3 regions of the Ensifer sp. genome follow, and region 1 is predicted to be linked to each of the others. Evidence: predicted binding sites of a transcription regulator. Region 1 holds the regulator's gene; each other region holds the start of a gene.
What was found. Region 1 encodes LexA, which represses DNA repair genes until DNA is damaged. Its sites were predicted from a motif close to TGTTCNNNNTGTGTTCNG; they were not measured.
Positions count from the first base shown of each region.

Region 2: RTP54_RS06580 (DNA polymerase IV) is a predicted target of LexA. The motif match lies at 2,545-2,562, and genes of this name have one in related genera.
Region 3: RTP54_RS19825 (metallopeptidase family protein) is a predicted target of LexA. The motif match lies at 1,536-1,553, and genes of this name have one in related genera.

Region 1 is NZ_DALZXU010000001.1:1,751,317-1,757,265, forward strand. It holds gene RTP54_RS08560 (GFA family protein) at 1-305, opposite strand, end outside; gene RTP54_RS08565 (hypothetical protein) at 598-744, opposite strand; gene RTP54_RS08570 (hypothetical protein) at 1,323-1,655, shown strand; gene lexA (transcriptional repressor LexA) at 1,773-2,486, opposite strand; gene RTP54_RS08580 (hypothetical protein) at 2,948-3,316, opposite strand; gene RTP54_RS08585 (hypothetical protein) at 3,657-3,800, opposite strand; gene RTP54_RS08590 (DUF4242 domain-containing protein) at 3,968-4,258, opposite strand; gene RTP54_RS08595 (hypothetical protein) at 4,566-4,877, opposite strand; tRNA gene RTP54_RS08600 (tRNA-Ser) at 4,957-5,046, opposite strand; gene RTP54_RS08605 (septal ring lytic transglycosylase RlpA family protein) at 5,320-5,949, shown strand, end outside.
Region 2 is NZ_DALZXU010000001.1:1,361,900-1,367,848, reverse strand. It holds gene RTP54_RS06600 (PleD family two-component system response regulator) at 1-962, opposite strand, end outside; gene RTP54_RS06595 (response regulator) at 980-1,351, opposite strand; gene RTP54_RS06590 (DUF3572 domain-containing protein) at 1,508-1,780, shown strand; gene RTP54_RS06585 (hypothetical protein) at 1,783-2,424, shown strand; gene RTP54_RS06580 (DNA polymerase IV) at 2,566-3,858, shown strand; gene RTP54_RS06575 (L,D-transpeptidase family protein) at 3,963-5,201, shown strand; gene dnaE (DNA polymerase III subunit alpha) at 5,295-5,949, opposite strand, start outside.
Region 3 is NZ_DALZXU010000004.1:187,509-193,457, reverse strand. It holds gene RTP54_RS19835 (CoA ester lyase) at 1-562, shown strand, start outside; gene RTP54_RS19830 (DUF1737 domain-containing protein) at 559-765, shown strand; gene RTP54_RS19825 (metallopeptidase family protein) at 971-1,405, opposite strand; gene RTP54_RS19820 (hypothetical protein) at 1,576-2,535, shown strand; gene RTP54_RS19815 (DNA polymerase Y family protein) at 2,486-4,003, shown strand; gene RTP54_RS19810 (error-prone DNA polymerase) at 4,000-5,949, shown strand, end outside.

The DNA.
Region 1 (5,949 bases):
AGACATGCGGCGTTCACGCCGTAGAAATCCGGGTTCGAGCGCGGCTTGTGAAAGGTGTAGATGCCGCATTTCGAGCAAAAATAGTGCTCTGCGGCATGGGTGTTGAACTGATACTTGGTGAGGGCGTCCTCGCCGGAAAGCACAGTTACGCCATCCTTGGCGGCCGAAACCACGACGGCACCCTTCAACTCGCAATAGGAGCAGGTGCACCGGCGGGCGGTGCGCAGGCCGTCCTTCAGCTTCACATTGAACCGGACCGTCTTGCAGTGGCAGGCGCCATCAAGCGCCTGAATGTCGAGGTTCATGGTCTCATCCATCTGAAATTGTGTCTAATTGTTCGTCTTCCATAGGGCATGCCATGAGGCATGCTCAAGCGCATTCGCGTGCAACGGCCAATAAGCCGCCCGCAATGAACGGTCGCGCGCATTTCCAACCGTATGCCGTCGCGAACCGGATCGGCATCGCGACTGTCGGGCGTAGAAGGTCGCTCGACTGCGGGCGACCACCTTCCATCGAACGGGACCGATTGTGGCAAGCGCCACGATGCGGCAATGAATGCCCGCACTCGCTCGCCTGTCGGTCAATTGAGGCCGTGGTTCAATTCTCCTGAACGGAAACCCCGTCCTGGCCAATCTTGATTTCGACACCGGCCGGTTTCGTTTCTTCGCGATAGGCATAGACGCCGAGCCCGACGACGGCCACGGCAAGGGCGGCGATGACGAGATAAAGGCCATTTCGGTTCATTCAGCAGTTCCTCTCATGGGGCATGGGAGGGGGTAGTTAGGCCGCGAACGGCGAAAGGCAACGGCACGTCCGTCGATTGAGGCCGGGCAAAGGCCGAGGCGGCAGTGTGCGACGTGTCGCGGCTGTCCTGCGATACGAACGACCCAGAACCGATCAACCGCCATCTGACATGGAAACGAACGTCAGGAAGTGTCTGCGGGCCAGGATGGATGGAAGGCGGTTTTCGCTGCTAACGCCGCGAAGGCCGGCTGATCGCTGCATGGCAAGCTTCCACTGGTTCCGTGACGTCGGGCCGCTCGACGCGCCGTTTTCGGAAGTGACAGGCGTCGCCTTCGCCACGTCGCCAACCAAAGTTTAAATTGAGTAAAATCAATATCAAACCATTTCCGGACGCCATCGTGCGACTTGTCGCCGTTCGCCGTTGCTGCCGTTACATGACCGACCCGGAAATGGTTGTGACGCAGCTCTTGTCACCGGAAAAAATATTGTCTCTAGACGGTAACGGGAATGAATATTCCGTCGATGCGACCCGTATAGGTGGTGTCAAACAAAGCCGACAATGGAGGAAATGACATAAAATGAAATGTAAGATCGCCCTGACCGCACTTGCTCTTCTTGCTGCAACGACGAGCGCTGCAAGCGCCGAGGATCTCGTCTTTCAGCTCAAGAACAAGACGAAGGCTGTTTTGACGAACTTCTACACATCGCCTGTTGGCGTCGACCAGTGGGAGGACGATGTCTTTGGACGGCAAGTGCTCAATCCCGGCGAGAGCATGGAAATTACCATCGCCGACGGACGCGACGTCTGTAAGTACGACATGCGCTTCGAGTTCGAGGAAGGTTCGGGTCTCGACACGACCGAAGACACGCAGGACCTCTGCGAGCTCGGCGAGTACTCCATCCACGAATAAGAATCCGCAAGCGCGCAAGCGCTCGGATGGATATCCGGCGTCTCGCTACCCCAGGGGTGGCGAGACGTTCGCATTCGGGAGAACGGTGGCGATGACGGCGCAAAGCGCCATTCGGGCCTAATGGTAGCGGCGGATCAAGCCGACCAGCTTGCCCTGTATCTTGACGCGGTCGGGTCCAAAAATTCGTGTCTCGTAGGCCGGATTTGCGGCCTCCAGCGCAATCGACGCGCCCTTGCGACGAAAGCGCTTCAAGGTCGCTTCCTCGTCGTCGACGAGGGCAACGATGATGTCACCGGGGTTGGCAGTCGTCGCGTTGCGAATGATCACGGTATCGCCGTCGAAGATCCCTGCCTCGATCATCGAATCGCCCTTTACCTCGAGAGCGTAGTGATCGCCGGTACCGATCATGTCGAGCGGAACGGAGATGTCGTGGGTGTTGTTCTGTATGGCCGAGATCGGCACGCCGGCGGCGATGCGACCCATGACCGGCACCGACACCGAGCTGTTGTCGGCAACGGGTGGTGCCTTAGCCGGAGCTGGGGCGGGGGGCTTGCCGAGGCTGCCTTCGATGACGCTCGGCGAAAAGCCGCGACGGGGCTGTGTGTTCGCCGCATAGGCTTCAGGCAGCTTGATGACCTCAAGTGCGCGTGCGCGGTTCGGCAGCCGTCGGATGAAGCCGCGCTCTTCGAGCGCCGTGATCAGCCGGTGAATGCCCGACTTGGATGCCAGGTCCAAAGCATCCTTCATCTCGTCGAAGGATGGCGGTACACCGGACTCCCTCATTCGTTCGTGGATGAAGAGAAGCAATTCCTGTTGCTTGCGGGTCAGCATGGCCAGTCGCTCCAGAAGCGTGAAACAAATCAAGAACAGACACTATCTGTTCCATATGTGTTCCGCAAGTGCCTAAAATTTGGTGAATGCTGCGGCTGTCGACGCGGAATTGGCTGGAGCCGGCGATCGCGAGGCTCTGTGCTGCCACGGGCCGCGGCGCACGGAGTAAGGTTGCGATGCAGGAATTGATTCGGGTCCTGTCGCCGATCGTGAACGTGGTCGCTGCGATAGTGGGCCCCGGTTTCGGTTGATACCAATATGTCGATACCGTCGGAAGACCGTTCGACGCGGTTGGCATCGTCTGGAGTGCAGCGATTCGGTGCCTGATCGATCAGTGGGTGGCGCGCGGCCAAAGTTGGCCTGTGGCACGGTGATTCCGCCCCATGGCTGTACCGACGCCGACGGGGGGATCTGGACGTAAGTTCGTCGGCACGCTCGCCACGCGATGAAAGTCGCGTGCCTCAGGCCGGTCGCGTGGCAGAGCAGGCGTCTTCGAATTCCTTGACGGTTTCAGCTGAATTGTCCTGTGGCAACACGGCGTCCGCGGCATCAGTCGCCACGGGTGTGTCCCCCTCGAAGACGAAGGACTGGATGTAGTAGGCGATCGCACCCTTCCAGACGTTGCGACCATCGATCTGCTGGCAAGGGACTGCAGATTCGAAATCGGCCTGCAGGTCATCGACCGTCGCTGCACTGAGGGCGATGTTTGGCGATGCGATAATCGAAGCAATGAGCAAGGCTGCGAGCACGATGAACGTCCGAAAGATGAGGAGTGAAGCCGGTAGATTGGTTAACGATGTGAACCGCGCTTTCGTTCCGAAGTCCAGCAAGCATGCCGCGCAGCCAGGCGTGTTCAACAGTTCTTTGAGAAGGTCGATAACGGCGCTTCGAGTTGTGGCATTCAGAGCACATTTCCTCGCGACGAACGGACCGGTCTGCGATGCCGTGCTGCGATTGTTCCGGTGGGGGCAAGCGCACGAAGCGTGATCGGCGCAGGCCGCTTGCCCCTCGCGCAGCTTGGGCGAGCGATGCGTTTAGGCTCGCAACGCTCGCCAGACTGTTGCGCCGACCGTGTCGTCCCGCAATTCAGCAAAGACGCACGGATGGGGCGGTCGACAGCCAGCGAAGATGTCTCATGCGCGTCTGGCGCAGAGATGACCGGGTGCGATTTTACTTCTTGTCCTTCTTGCCGGCCGGGAAACTGCTGCCGGCAAGTTTGACCTGCGAGCCTTCGGTTGCAACGGTCGTTTTGACGGCTTTGTCCTTTTTGGGCTTTCGAACCTCGCGGTTGCTGCGGACTTGACCTTTTGCCATGTTCGTCTCCTTGGAAACGCGTGCCGGGGGCCCTCCTGGGCTCCGAATGACCGGTAGCTCAGCCTGCATCGATACGCGCTTAAGTCAATGACGGCGCAGGTGGAATGATGGCTATTGAGACGCGATGCGTCGTCATGACAGGTCGGGCGGCGATGCCGTTGTCTTCTTCAGTTTCCGCCGCGCCGTGGCGATGCGGTGGAGGGGCCGATAACGGCGGCAACCTCTGTGATCCTGTTGGCGGGAAATCCGCCGCGTTCGGCGTGCTCGCGAATGACGTCGGCGCTCGGTGCTTCGTGAACGCAATAGATCTTGTCGCCGGCCACGTAACTGGTGATCCACGTATAAGGCACGCCAAGATCTGCGACGACAGCGTTGGACTTGGCCGACAGCGCGCAGAGATCGTCCTGGGTGAGCTTGTCGGCGCCAGGTACGTCACGTTCTATGATGAAGGTTGGCATCGCTCAGTTCCTTGACTGGTTGATGGCTGTATTTCAATCAATTCTAATGAAGTGGGAGCAGCCGGTTTCGGATTCAAGGCGTGCCGCGGCGATTTCGCCGGATGCGACTGACTGTGCCACGCCCACGGCCAACGTCGCTCTCGACCGATGGAGGTCTGGCGGAGTGCATGGAGAGATCAGGGGGGCGGTGAATTGGCCCGCGTGTGTCGTCGAAGGATGCAGAGGTTTTCTCAGCCCGAAACGGAATTGCGACCGCCCGACAGCGGTCGCGACGGCACCCGGTGGGGCGCCAAGCGCCTATCGCAACTCAGTAGCTGAGGCGGAAGCCACCGGGGCTTGACGCCGACGGATCAGGAACCGGATTTGGACCCTGCCATTGAGCATAGGTGGTGTTGGCGTCGCCGGTGCTTGCGCAGCCAGACAGCGCGAGAACAGCAAAAAAAGCGGCAGTTGTCAGGTATTTAAGAGGCATGGTTTTCTCCAGTTTTGGGAGATTGCCCAGGCCTCGATGGGCCGGAATCAGACTTTCCCTCAAATCACCTGACATGGCAAGCCGACCGACGTGCTGCCTCAGCAATGCACACGCATCTGTTGCCGCGCCGCAGGGCGTGGCTTCCAAAACGGCTATGCTCCAGCCGTCGCCGCGTCAGGGCAATTGGGCGACGAACGAACTCAATGGCAGAAAATGAAACAGGTGATGGCGGAGGAGGTGGGATTCGAACCCACGGTACGCTTTCACGCACGCCGGTTTTCAAGACCGGTGCCTTAAACCGCTCGGCCACTCCTCCGGGCAGGGCGTTATTGCGCGAAGCCTTGCCGCTTTGCAAGATTTAACATGCACTCGGAAAGATTTTCTTCCTGCGCGGATCAGGGATCCGGCCTCGCTAACCATTCGTAAACCATAACTGGAGATTTCGGGTGGGCGGCTGTGTGTCGGTTCGCAATTTTGCCTTGTTGCTGTCATGTTTAATCGACTGTTCCGTTTCGGGACGCCGAGATTTCCGCTGGGGCAAGAGCGGGAGGTTTCGAGTACGGCTTGTTCGATTGATGTTGTGGGACAGATGACATCCAGTAAAAATGCGGCATATCTGATGAGGGGATTGCGCCTTGCGGCGGTTCCCGTGTTTTGCGCAGCGCTTGCGGCTTGCGGGTCGACGTCCAGTGTCAGCAAGAGCAAGCCGAGAAGCAAAGAATACTTTCCCGAGTCGGTTTATGGCGTGAAGGCCAGCCCCCGTGTCGCCACGGGCAAGAATATCCCGAAGGGCGGCGGCCGGTTTCAGGTCGGCAAGGCCTACCAGGTCAAGGGCAAGTGGTATCAGCCGAAGGAAGATTTCGGCTATAACAAAAGCGGCATGGCGTCCTGGTATGGCGCAGCATTCCACGGGCGCCTGACAGCCAACGGCGAAGTCTACGACAAATATCATCTGTCTGCCGCGCATCCGACGTTCCCGCTGCCAAGCTATGCCCGCGTCACCAATACGGAGAACGGCACGTCCGTCATCGTCCGCGTCAACGATCGCGGTCCTTACGAGTTCGGTCGCATCATCGACGTATCCTCGAAAACGGCAGATCTGCTCGATATCAAGCGGAAGGGCAGCGCCAAGGTTCGGGTACAATATGTCGGCCGGGCGCCGCTCGAAGGAAACGACATGCCCTACCTGATGGCGTCCTACGTCACGAAGGGCGATCGC
Region 2 (5,949 bases), 390 kb from region 1:
GGGCGCCCACGCGCTGCCGCCCGGTCGAGCAACAGCTTCAGATGATTGTCCAGGTAGCGACGATTGTGCAGGCCCGTCAGGCCATCGGTAACCGCCAGCTCGATCGTCTGCTGCACGCTCTTTCGCAGCATGTCGTTGCAATGCTTGCGCCGGATCTGCGTCAGCGAGCGGGCGACCAGTTCATTGGGGTCAACCGGACGGATGATGTAATCGGTGACACCCAGATCGAGTGCCCGCACGATCATCTCATCGTTGCCCTGTTCGGTGATCAGCAGGATCGGAATGAACCGCGTGCGCTCGAGCGAGCGCAGCTGCGAGCACAGTCGCAGTGGATCGTAGTCGTCGAAATTGGCGTTGACGATGACCAGGTCGAAATTGTTCTCCGCTGCCTCGAACAGTGCCGCCTGAGGGTCCGAGATGACGGAAACGTCGGCGATCGGCTTCAGCGTGCGCTGCAGCCGTTCCTGCGACGAACCGCGGCCATCGACCAGGAGGATATTGCCCGGCTCGTCCGGGCGGTCCTGGCGTGCCAGTTCCTGCAAGCCGATGGTCTGCGCGGTCTGAGCCCGCAGCCGCAACTCGTCGCTGACGTTCTTCAGACGGACGAGGCTCTTCACCCGCGACATCAATTGCAGATCATTGACCGGTTTCGTCAGAAAATCGTCGGCACCGGCCTTCAGACCACGGACCCGGTCGGAAGGCTGGTCGAGTGCGGTCACCATGACGACAGGGATGTGGGCGGTGCGCGGATTGGCCTTCAGACGCTCACAGACCTCGAACCCGTCGATGCCTGGCATCATGATGTCGAGCAGCACCAGATCCACCGGCGTCGTCTCGCAGAGCGACAGAGCCGCATAGCCGTCGTTCGCGGTCAGTACGTCGAAATACTCTGCGAGCAGACGCGCCTCGAGAAGCTTAACGTTGGCAGGCACGTCGTCGACAACAAGAATGCGCGCAGTCATATCAATTTTCCCGCCAATCAGGCATCGCCAAGGTAGGTCTTGATCGTCTCAATGAACTTTGGCACAGAAATCGGTTTGGAAACATAGGCTTCGCATCCACCCTGGCGGATACGCTCCTCATCGCCCTTCATCGCGAAGGCCGTGACGGCAATGACCGGAATGACGTGCAGCTCATCGTCTTCCTTCAGCCACTTCGTCACTTCGAGACCGGAGACCTCCGGCAGCTGGATGTCCATCAAAATCAGATCGGGACGATACTTCCGCGCCAGCTCGAGCGCCTCCATCCCGTTGCGCGTCTGGATCGTCGCGTAACCGGAAGCCTCAATCAGGTCTCGGAAGAGCTTCATGTTCAGCTCGTTATCCTCAACAATCATTACCTGTTTGGGCATGTCGATCCCTTGTTGTCCGTCGTCTTCTTGCAAGTCTTCTCAAGACATCTAAGTTGCAGAGCAAACGACTCGACCCATTTCCTCGAGTTCAACGATAATCCTATTTGGTTGAAAAATAGGTAATTCCGGGCGTAAAAACAGTAGGAGGCCAATACATTGAAGAGCGCCGACGAAATCGCCATCGACATTCTTTCCTGGCTTGCCGGTGAGCCGGACCTCCTGTCCCGATTTCTGGCGCTGACCGGCACGGATCCATCTTCGCTGCGCAATGCAATCGGCGAACCGGGCTTCATGGGCGGGCTCATCGCCTTTCTCATGGACCACGAGCCGACACTGATTGCTTTCTGCGAGGCAACGGGGACTGCACCCCAGGATGTCGTGCGGGCGCATGAGAAACTCTCCGGCGCCGCCGACCTGCAGGACAGCTGAACGTGAGCGATACCATCCTCGAAGGCGACATCCGGCTTGGCGATCGCCCGCTCGTCGTCAGCGACATCGACGAGGTGGTGCTCGAATTCCTCAGCCCATTCCAAGCCTATCTCGAAAGCTGCGACCATGTTCTGCTGCCGCGCTCGTTCCGGCTGACGGGCAACGTCGTCCACCGGGAAACGCAGGAGGCCGCGAGCGAGGCGGCGGTCAACGAGTTGCTCGAAACATTCTATGCGACGCAGGATCGTTGGCAGACGCCGACACTCGGCGTTGTCGAAACCCTGCGCGGCCTGTCGCGCCACGCGGATATCGTCTTCCTCACGGCCATGCCGCCGCGCCATGCGACCGTGCGTCGGGCCCTGCTCGACCGGCTCGGCCTCCCCTACCCGTTGCTCGCGTCCGAGGACCCGAAAGGACCGATCGTTCAGCGACTGCATGCCGGGCGCGCGCTTCCTGTCGTTTTCATCGACGACATCGCGCGCAATCTGGAATCCGTGCAGGCCCACGCGCCGTCCTGCCTGCTGATCAATCTGATGGCGAACAAGGAGTTTCGCGCGCTCGCGCCCGCTCCGGCGGACTGCGTTCACATCGCCGCCGATTGGACCGACGCCGCCAACGCCATTCACGCGCATTTTCAGCGCTGACGCAAATGCCGCCCGACACACCGGAACTGTCCGGCGGGTGGTCATCGGCAAGTGCAAATGCAAGGCAATTTCCAATGCCGCCTCCCTTGAGACTCGCCAGAGTAGAGCGTAAGCTCGCAATGTTCAACATTTGTTCCAGATATGCTCGACAGTGGTTCTCAGACTCCAGGCTTCTGCCGTGATTGCCTCAGGGATCAGACCGCGACCGCGCGACGCTGCCTTGCCTGTGGCAGTCCGCGTATCCTGCGCCATGCGGAACTCTTCGATCTGACGCTCGCCCATATCGATTGCGATGCGTTCTACGCTTCCGTCGAAAAACGCGACAATCCCGAGCTTGCCGACAAGCCGGTGATTATCGGCGGCGGCAAGCGTGGCGTGGTTTCCACCGCCTGCTATATCGCCCGCATCCACGGGGTGCGCTCGGCCATGCCGATGTTCAAGGCGCTCGAAGCCTGTCCGCAGGCCATCGTCATCAAACCCAACATGGAAAAATACGTTCGCGTCGGCCGCGAGGTTCGCACGCTGATGCAGGAGCTGACGCCCCTGGTGCAACCGCTCTCCATCGACGAGGCGTTCCTGGAGCTGAGCGGTACGCAGAGGCTGCACCACGATCCCCCGGCCCGAACGCTCGCACGCTTTGCCCGCCGGGTCGAACAGGAAATCGGCATTACCGTCTCCGTCGGGCTTTCCTATTGCAAGTTCCTCGCCAAGGTCGCGTCGGATCTGCAGAAGCCACGCGGCTTTTCAGTGATCGGCCAGACCGAGGCACTCGAATTCCTGAGAGAGAAGCCGGTGACATTGATCTGGGGCGTCGGCAAGGCGTTCGCTGCCACGCTGGAGCGCGATGGCATCCGCACGATCGGCCAGTTGCAAACGATGGAGGAGGCCGACCTCATGCGCCGCTACGGCACCATGGGTCAAAGGCTCTTTCGCCTGTCTCGCGGCCTGGACGAAAGGACGGTAGAGATCGATGGCGAAGCGAAAAGCGTGTCGTCGGAGACGACATTCAACGACGACCTCGCCCGTCACGACGATCTCGTGACGCACCTGCGCCGCCTGAGCGAGCAGGTCGCGCACCGGCTGCGCAAATCCGAGCTCGCCGGGCAGACGGTGGTTTTGAAGCTGAAGACGTCCGACTTCAAGACCAGGACCCGCAACCGGCGCCTCGACAGCCCGACGCGGCTCGCAGACCGGATCTTCCGCACCGGCCTGCAATTGCTGGAAAAAGAGGTCGATGGCACGAAGTATCGACTGATCGGCATCGGCGTCAGCGATCTTTCGAGCCCTGATCTCGCCGACCCGCCCGATCTCGTCGATCCGGCGGCGACCCGGCGCGCTGCCGCAGAAGACGCCATCAACAGGCTGCGCGACAAGTTCGGCAAGGCAAGCGTCGAGACCGGCTACACGTTCGGCAGCCGCAAGCGCGATCAATAGTGCGTTATCGGCGCCCCCTTGACGCTTCCTGCGCCGGGTGCGGACGAATTCTTTAAAGTTTGCAGGCTAAGCTCGCCGGCCAGTTTACGTGTTGGGATGAGTGTATGGTATCGCGTTTCGCTCTCACGGCCAGCGTCGTCGTCTTCCTGTTTTCGCCTGCAGCCGGAGTTGCCGGCAACGGCGCTCCGCTGCAAATCATCGTCTCGAAGAACCAGCAATCCCTCGTCGTCTATGACGGCGACGCGGTGATCGCGACGTCGGCGGTTTCGACCGGCAAGGCCGGGCATTCGACCCCGACGGGCATCTTCTCGATCCTGGAAAAGCGACGTCACCATAAGTCCAATATCTATTCCAACGCTCCGATGCCGTTCATGCAGCGGCTGACCTGGTCGGGCATCGCCTTGCACGGTTCAAACCACGTCCCGGCCTACCCGGCCTCGCACGGCTGCGTGCGCCTGCCGAGCAAGTTTGCAGCCGACCTCTTCAAGATGACATCGCGCGGCATGCACGTGCTCGTGACGGACCGGCAAGTCAGCCCCGTCGAAGTGTCGAGTACAATGCTGTTTCAACCCGAACCGGCGCCGGGCGAAACGCCCGCGCCGCTGTCGGACGTGCCGCTCCGCCCGACAATCAGCCAGGCGGCGAACGGGCCCGTCGAAGTGGCAATGACGGAGGCCCCGACCGGGAAGCCGGCCGTCGCTGCTGAAGACCGCGAGCCGATCCGCATGCTGATCACCCGGCGCGGCGAGCGCGACATCCGGCGCAACGTCCAGTCGGCTCTGAACGAACTCGGCTACATCGCCGGTATCGCCGACGGCCACGTCGGCCCGGACACGACCGCCGCCATTCGTGCCTTCCAGACGGGCGAGAAGCTGACCGTTGATGGCAAGCTGTCGCCAGAGTTGACGCAAGCCATCTTCAAGAAGGCGGGGCGCGACGCGCCCGCCAACGGCGTCATCCTTGTTCGCCAAGGTTTCAAGCCGATTTTCGAGGCGGATGTGTCTATCGACGGACCGGAACAGGCCCTCGGCACCCATTTCCTGCAATTTCATGACGTTGGCGCCAACGGAGGCGAAGGAAAATGGTACGGGGTGGCGCTTGAAAACCACCTGCCGACCGCAGCGAAGAACCGCCTTGGTATTACCACGGACGCCGACCCCTCCGCTTTCAACGCCATCCAGCGCACGCTCGGACGTCTGACTGTTGCCGACGACGTGCGCAAACGGATCGGCCATTTGCTTGCGGATGGCTCTTCCTTGTCGATTTCCGACGTGGAGAGCGGGCTTGACACCGGCGACGGCACGGATTTCATCACCATCACGCGGGCATCGCCGCGGGGGTGAGCCCGCAAAGCCCAACGACGCCGCCCTCAGGGGCGGCATCAGGCCGTCCAAGCAAGTGCCGGAGCGAGCCCCATGCATTCGGGCCGGCGCGGGTCAGACGAGTTCGACGTCCACCACGCCCGGGGCCGAGCGCAGGGCTGCCGCAATCTCCGGCGAGATCCGGAACTTTTCGTTGAGCTCGACCTCGATCTCGCGCTGTCCATTGTCCTTGATGACGATGAAGGAAACGAGGCCCTCACCGCGCGCATTCAAATGGGCAGCGATCGACTTCAACGGACCGGAATCGCGCACATAGACGCGCAGCGCCTTTTGCATCTGCAGCGATTCTTCCTCGAGGGAGCGCAGTGTCTGGATGCGAAGGCCGATGCCTTCCGGCCGCTCCTCCGCCTGCACGGTCATGACCAGCGACTTGCCGGGCTCGAGCAGGTCCCGGTACTGATGCAGCATTTCAGAGAACAGCACGGCTTCGAACTGACCGGACGAATCGGAAAAGGCGATGATGCCCATCTTGTTGCCGGTTCGGGTCTTGCGCTCCTGCTTGGACGTGACGGTACCGGCAAGGCGGCCGGCCGTTGCTCCCTTTTTCACGGCGCCGGCGAAATCGCCAAATGTCTGGACGCGCATCTTGGCGAGCAGCGGATTGTACGTATCGAGCGGATGCGCCGAGAGATAGAACCCGAGCACCTGAAATTCGCGGTGCAGTTTCTCTGATGCAAGCCACGGCGTATAGGATGGAAGCGAGATCCGT
Region 3 (5,949 bases), on a different contig from region 1:
GCTGGCGGACAACGATGCGCCGGAGGATGTGCGCCTCTGGGCGATGATCGAGACGCCGCGCGGCGTCGTCAATGCGCCTGCGATTGCCGAGACCGGCCGCACCTTTGGCGGCAGGCTCGATTGTTTCGTCGTCGGTCTCAACGACCTGCGCAAGGAAACCGGGGTTCCCGACCGTCCGGGCCGGCCTTACCTGATCCCCTGGCTGATGCAGATCCTGCTCGCCGCCCGCGGCAGCGGTCTCGATGTCATCGACGCGGTGTTCAACGACTTCCGCGACGCGGATGGCTTCGACGAGGAGTGCCGCCAGGGGCGCGACATGGGCTATGACGGCAAGATGCTGATCCACCCGTTGCAGATCGGCCCGGCCAACGAGCGCTTCGGCGTCGAGCAGGCCGCCGTCGACGAGGCGCGCGCCATCATCGCCGCCTTCGCGCTTAATGAGAACGCCGACAAGGGTGTCATCAATCTTCATGGCAGGATGATCGAGCGGCTTCATCTCGATCAGGCCCTGAGGCTCGCCGCCAAGGCGGCCACGATTGAAAAACGAAAGGCAAGATTTTGAAACTTTACCGCTTCCTCACCGGCCCCGACGATGCGTCCTTCTGCCATAAGGTAACGGCGGCGCTGAACCAGGGCTGGTCCCTGCACGGCTCGCCGACTTACGCCTTCAATGCGGATAAGCAGTACATGCAGTGCGGGCAGGCCGTCTTCAAGGACGTCGAAGGCAAGGATTATAATCCCGACATCAAGCTGTCGGAGCAGTAAGGCGGGCCGTCAGGCCCGTTAGGCCCCCACCTTTGCCTCTCCCCGAAGGCGGGAGAGGCGACGCGGGCGAAAGCTCCGTCGTCACGTGGTATCGTCCCTCTGCGGGGATGCTTTTCAGAGAAGCGATGCCGCGGTGTTTCTTCTCCCCGCTTGCGGGGAGAAGGTGCGGGCGGCGGATGAGGGGCAAAGTGAATAGGCGAGCCTGTCAGTTGCCCACGTGCTCGACGCTTGCCTCGATCCGTTCCATGTCATCGTCGGACAGACCGAAATGGTGGCCGATCTCGTGGATCAGCACATGGGTGATGATGTCACCCAGCGTTTCCTCGTTTTCCGCCCAATAGTCGATGATCGGCCGGCGATAAAGGGTGATCCGGTTCGGAAATTCGCCCGTCTCCATGGTGAAACGTTCGGTGATGCCGCGTCCCTCGAACAGGCCGAGCAGGTCGAACGGCGTTTCCAGCGCCATGTCCTCGAAGACGTCGTCGCTGGGGAAATCGGCAACCTCGATGATGAGGTCGGTCGTCAGCTTGCGGAATTCCTGCGGCAGGTGGCCGTAGGCTTCCACTGCGAGCTGTTCGAATGTCGTAAGCGTCGGTGCATGGCGTTCCCGCCAATCATCGGTCTGGTCAATGCGGGCCATAGGCACTCCTTGTTGTCCTCCATATAGCGATTTTGCCTTTATTTTTCGAGTGTTGAATTCCAGCCGCAAGGGTCAAGGAATAAATTCTTAAATTTGGCTGTTGACTCCTCCGGGCAGCTCTGGAATCTATAAGAACATAACAGGAACATCTTATATGGGAGTTGACCGTCATGGCCGATAACGCCGTGCAGCGGGAGACCGTTCTTTCGCTTCGCGAAACCATAGCGCGGATCGAGAACCGCAGGCTTGCGGGGGTCGTGAAGACGGTCAAGGCGGCCGATCCCGCGGGCTTTCGGCTGAGGCAAGAAGGCACTCCGGCATCCGGCCGCAAGGTCCTGCCGCTCGGTATTCCGGACCTCGACGATCTCCTCGAGGGCGGGCTGCCGCTCGAGGGCATGACGGAGATCCGCAATGCGCAGACGCGCGATGCCGGCGCTGCAGCCGGGTTTGCCACCGCGCTCGGTGCCCTCTGTCAGCGGGCGCGCCAGCAAAAGGGCGACGATGGAGCGCCGGTGCTGTGGATCAGCCAGTCGCTGGCCTCGACCGAGGCGGGCCTGCCCTATGGTCTCGGCCTCAGCGCATATGGGCTCGACATTCGCAGCCTGATCCTCAGCCTGCCACGCACCGTCAAGGACGCGCTCTGGATTGCCGAGACGGCGCTTTCCGTTTCGGCCTTCTGTGCCGTTATTCTGGAAATTCGCGGCAATCCGGCGTCGCTCGCCTTGAGCGAAAGCCGGCGCCTGCATGTTCGTGCCCGCGCCGGCCGCATTCCGCTTCTGCTTCTGCGCCAGTCCGGCCACGAGGAGGCAAGCAGCGCCTTCTTCCGGCTTCATATCGAACCGGCGCCCGCCCGCGAGCGCCCCCTCCCTGACGGCTCGATGCTTTGCGGCAGCATCGGCCATCCCGTCTTTCACGTCATTGCCGAGAAAAGCAGGTCTCCTGCTCCCGTCGGCCTCTTCCTGGAGTGGAATCCCCATGACCGCCGCTTTTACCCCGTCGAGCCCTTGCCAGCCGCTGCTGCGGCAGATCCAGAACCAGCGCATTCTGTCGCTCGACTTTCCGCATCTTCCGGCCGACCGGGTGGCGCGGAGCCGCTGGGGCACCTCCTGGCTTTCCCGCGGGCGTCCTGAGCATCCGCCCGTCGTCTTTGCCGACCGGGTCCGGAATGCCATGCGCCTGGTGGCGCTCGACGGGCTTGCCGAAAAATCCGGGTTCCAGCTGGGCCAGGGCGTTGCCGAGGCGCGGGCCATGTGCCCCGAGGTCGATGTGCTGCCGGCCGACCGGGCGGCGGATCGCGCCCTTCTCGAAGGGCTCGCCGACTGGTGCAGCCGCTATACGCCGCTGGTGGCGCTCGACGGCGAAAGTGGTCTTTATCTCGATATTACCGGCTGCGCCCATCTTCTCGGCGGAGAGAAATCGCTTCTCGACGACCTGCTGGCGCGGCTCTTTCATCTGGGCATCGAAGCGCGCGCGGCGATCTCGTCTTCGGCCGGGCTCTCCTGGGCCGTGGCACGCTTCGGCACGCAGGGCGTGATTGCTGCGGAAGAGGCTGCGGGCGTGCTGGCGCCGCTGCCGATGGCAGCCCTCAGGCTTCCGGCCGAGACGATCGAGACGCTCGGCCGGGTCGGGCTCAAGCAGGTCGGCGACATCATCGAGGCGCCGCGGGCACCGCTCGCCCGCCGCTTCGGATCCATGCTGCTCCTGCGCCTCGATCAGGCGATGGGGCTGGAGGACGAGCCGCTTTCGCCGCGGCTTCCCGTCGCCAGCCTCTCGGCCGAGCGCCGGCTTTCGGAGCCGGTCCAGGGCGAGGACGATATTCTTGTTCTCACGCAGGAGCTGGCGGCACGGCTGAAGCCGGAACTGGAAAAGCGCGGGCAGGGCGGGCGGCTGTTCGAGCTCCTGCTTTTCCGGGTCGATGGCCGGGTCTTCCGCATTGCTGCGGGAACGTCTTCGCCGTTGATCGAACCGGGCCGCATCGCCGGCCTCTTCCGCGAGCGGCTGCAAGCGGTCCATGACGATCTCGATGCCGGTTTCGGTTTCGAGATCCTGCGATTGTCGGTGCCCAGAAGCGAAAAATACGAGGTGATGCAGGAGGATTTTTCCGGCACGCCGGATCGTGAGCGACCGCTTGCTGCCTTTGCCGACAGGGTCATGGCACGGCTGGGGGCGGAAAGCCTGTTTGTGCCCGTGTTGTCCGAGAGCCACATGCCGGAGCGGGCTGCGGTTTTTCAGCCGCTTGCGGATGTGGAGATGCTGAAGACCTTGGGAGAGGCTGTCTGCGCCGTCCCGGCCGCGCTTCTGGCAACCTCCGCCCGGCCGCAGCGGCTGTTTCAAAGTCCGGAACCGGTGGAGGCGGTGGCCGAGGTGCCGGAGGGGCCACCCAGAAGCTTTCGCTGGCGGCGCAGCCTGCACCGTATCGCACGCGCCGAGGGCCCGGAACGGATCGCGGCCGAATGGTGGGTCGATGGCGAGACGGCGGCCGAGCGGGATTATTTCCGGGTGGAGGACGAGAGAGGCCGGCGGTTCTGGCTGTTTCGGGAAGGCCATTATGGCGGACCGACGCAGCCGCGCTGGTTCATGCATGGGGTCTTCGCATGAAAACGCCCTATTTCGAGATCGGCGCCTGGTCGAATTTCTCCTTCCTCGAAGGCGCCTCCCATCCGGGTGAAATGATCGTTGCCGCCAGTCGCCTTGGCCTCACGGGTCTCGGCATTGCCGATCGCAACACGGTGGCAGGCGTGGTGCGCGCCCATGCGCAGGCGAAGGTGGAGGGATATGCCTTCCAGCCCGGTGCCCGCCTTTCCTTCACGGACGATATCCCGGATGTGCTTGCCTATCCGCGCAACCGCCGGGGCTGGGGCAATCTCTGCCGCATGCTGAGTGCGGGCAACCTGCGCTCGACCAAGGGCGACTGCACGCTCTACGAGGCCGATCTTGTCGAATGGGGGGAGGATATCCTGATTGCCGTCGTGCCCGATCCGGTGATCGGTGCGCCGGAGGCCAACAAACTCTCGGCGTTCCTGAAGCGGCTGAAGCCGCAGTTTGCCGACCGGCTCTATCTGGCGCTGGTGCCGCGCTATGACGGTTTCGACCAGCTTGTCTTTGCCGGGCTTGCCACCATCGCCCGCAACGCGGACACGCGTCTGATCGCCACCAACAGCCCGCTGTTCCACGGGCCGGCACGCCGGCCGCTCGCCGATATCGTCACCGCCATCCGCGAGCACGTGACGGTGGCGCAGGCGGGATACAGGCTCCAGGCAAATGCCGAACGACACCTGAAACCGCCGGCGGAAATGGCGCGGATCTTTCGTGACTACCCGCAAGCGATCGACAATACCGGGCATTTTTTTCGCCGGTTGAAGTTCAACCTGCTGGAGCTCGAATATCAATATCCCGACGAGAGTTTTGCCGGCGAAACGACGACCGAGACGCTCAGGCGACTGACCATGGAAGGCGCCCATGTGCGCTATCCGCAGGGCATTCCCGAGAAGGTCTCGACCCAGATCGAGTACGAGCTCGGTCTGATCGCCGACAAGCGCTACGAGCCCTATTTCCTGACCGTGCGCAACATCATGGTGTATGCGCGCAGCGTCGACATTCTCTGCCAGGGGCGCGGGTCGGCGGCGAATTCGACGGTCTGCTATTGTCTTGCCATCACCGAAGTCGATCCGCTTTCGACGACCCTGCTCTTCGATCGCTTCCTGTCGACCGAGCGCGACGAGCCGCCGGATATCGACGTCGATTTCGAGCACGAGAAGCGCGAAGAGGTCATCCAGCATATCTATCGGACCTACGGCAAGGAACATGCAGGGCTGACCGCCGCCGTCATCAGCTACCGGGCGCGCTCTGCCGGCCGCGAAACGGCAAAGGCCTTCGGCTTTTCGGAGGACGTGCAGTCGGCGCTTGCCGGTTCGGTGTGGGGCTGGTCGGCCGCCGACCTGTCGGAGCGGGAAGCCAAGGCCGCCGGCCTCGACACCAAGGATCCGACGACGGTGCGGGTACTCGACTATGCCACCGAACTGATGAGCTTTCCCCGCCATCTTTCCCAGCATGTCGGTGGTTTCGTCATCACCCGCGACCGGCTCGACGAGGTCGTGCCGATCATGAACACGGCGATGCCCGATCGCTACATGATCGAGTGGGACAAGGACGATCTCGATACCCTGAAGATCCTGAAGATCGACATTCTTGCGCTCGGCATGCTGACCTGCATCGCCCGTGCCTTCAAGCTTCTCGACCGGCATTACGGCGTGAAAACGGACCTGCATACGCTCTACAAGGATGAGCAGAAGGCCGTCTACGACATGATCTGCCGGGCCGATACGATCGGCGTCTTCCAGATCGAGAGCCGGGCGCAGATGAGCATGCTGCCGCGGCTCAGGCCCCGCATCTTCTATGACCTCGTCATCGAGGTGGCGATCGTGCGGCCGGGACCGATCCAGGGCAACATGGTGCATCCCTATCTGAAGCGTCGGGAGCAGCGGGATAAAAAAATACCGATCGAATATCCGAGCAAGGAACTGGAAGCGGTTCTGGAGCGGACT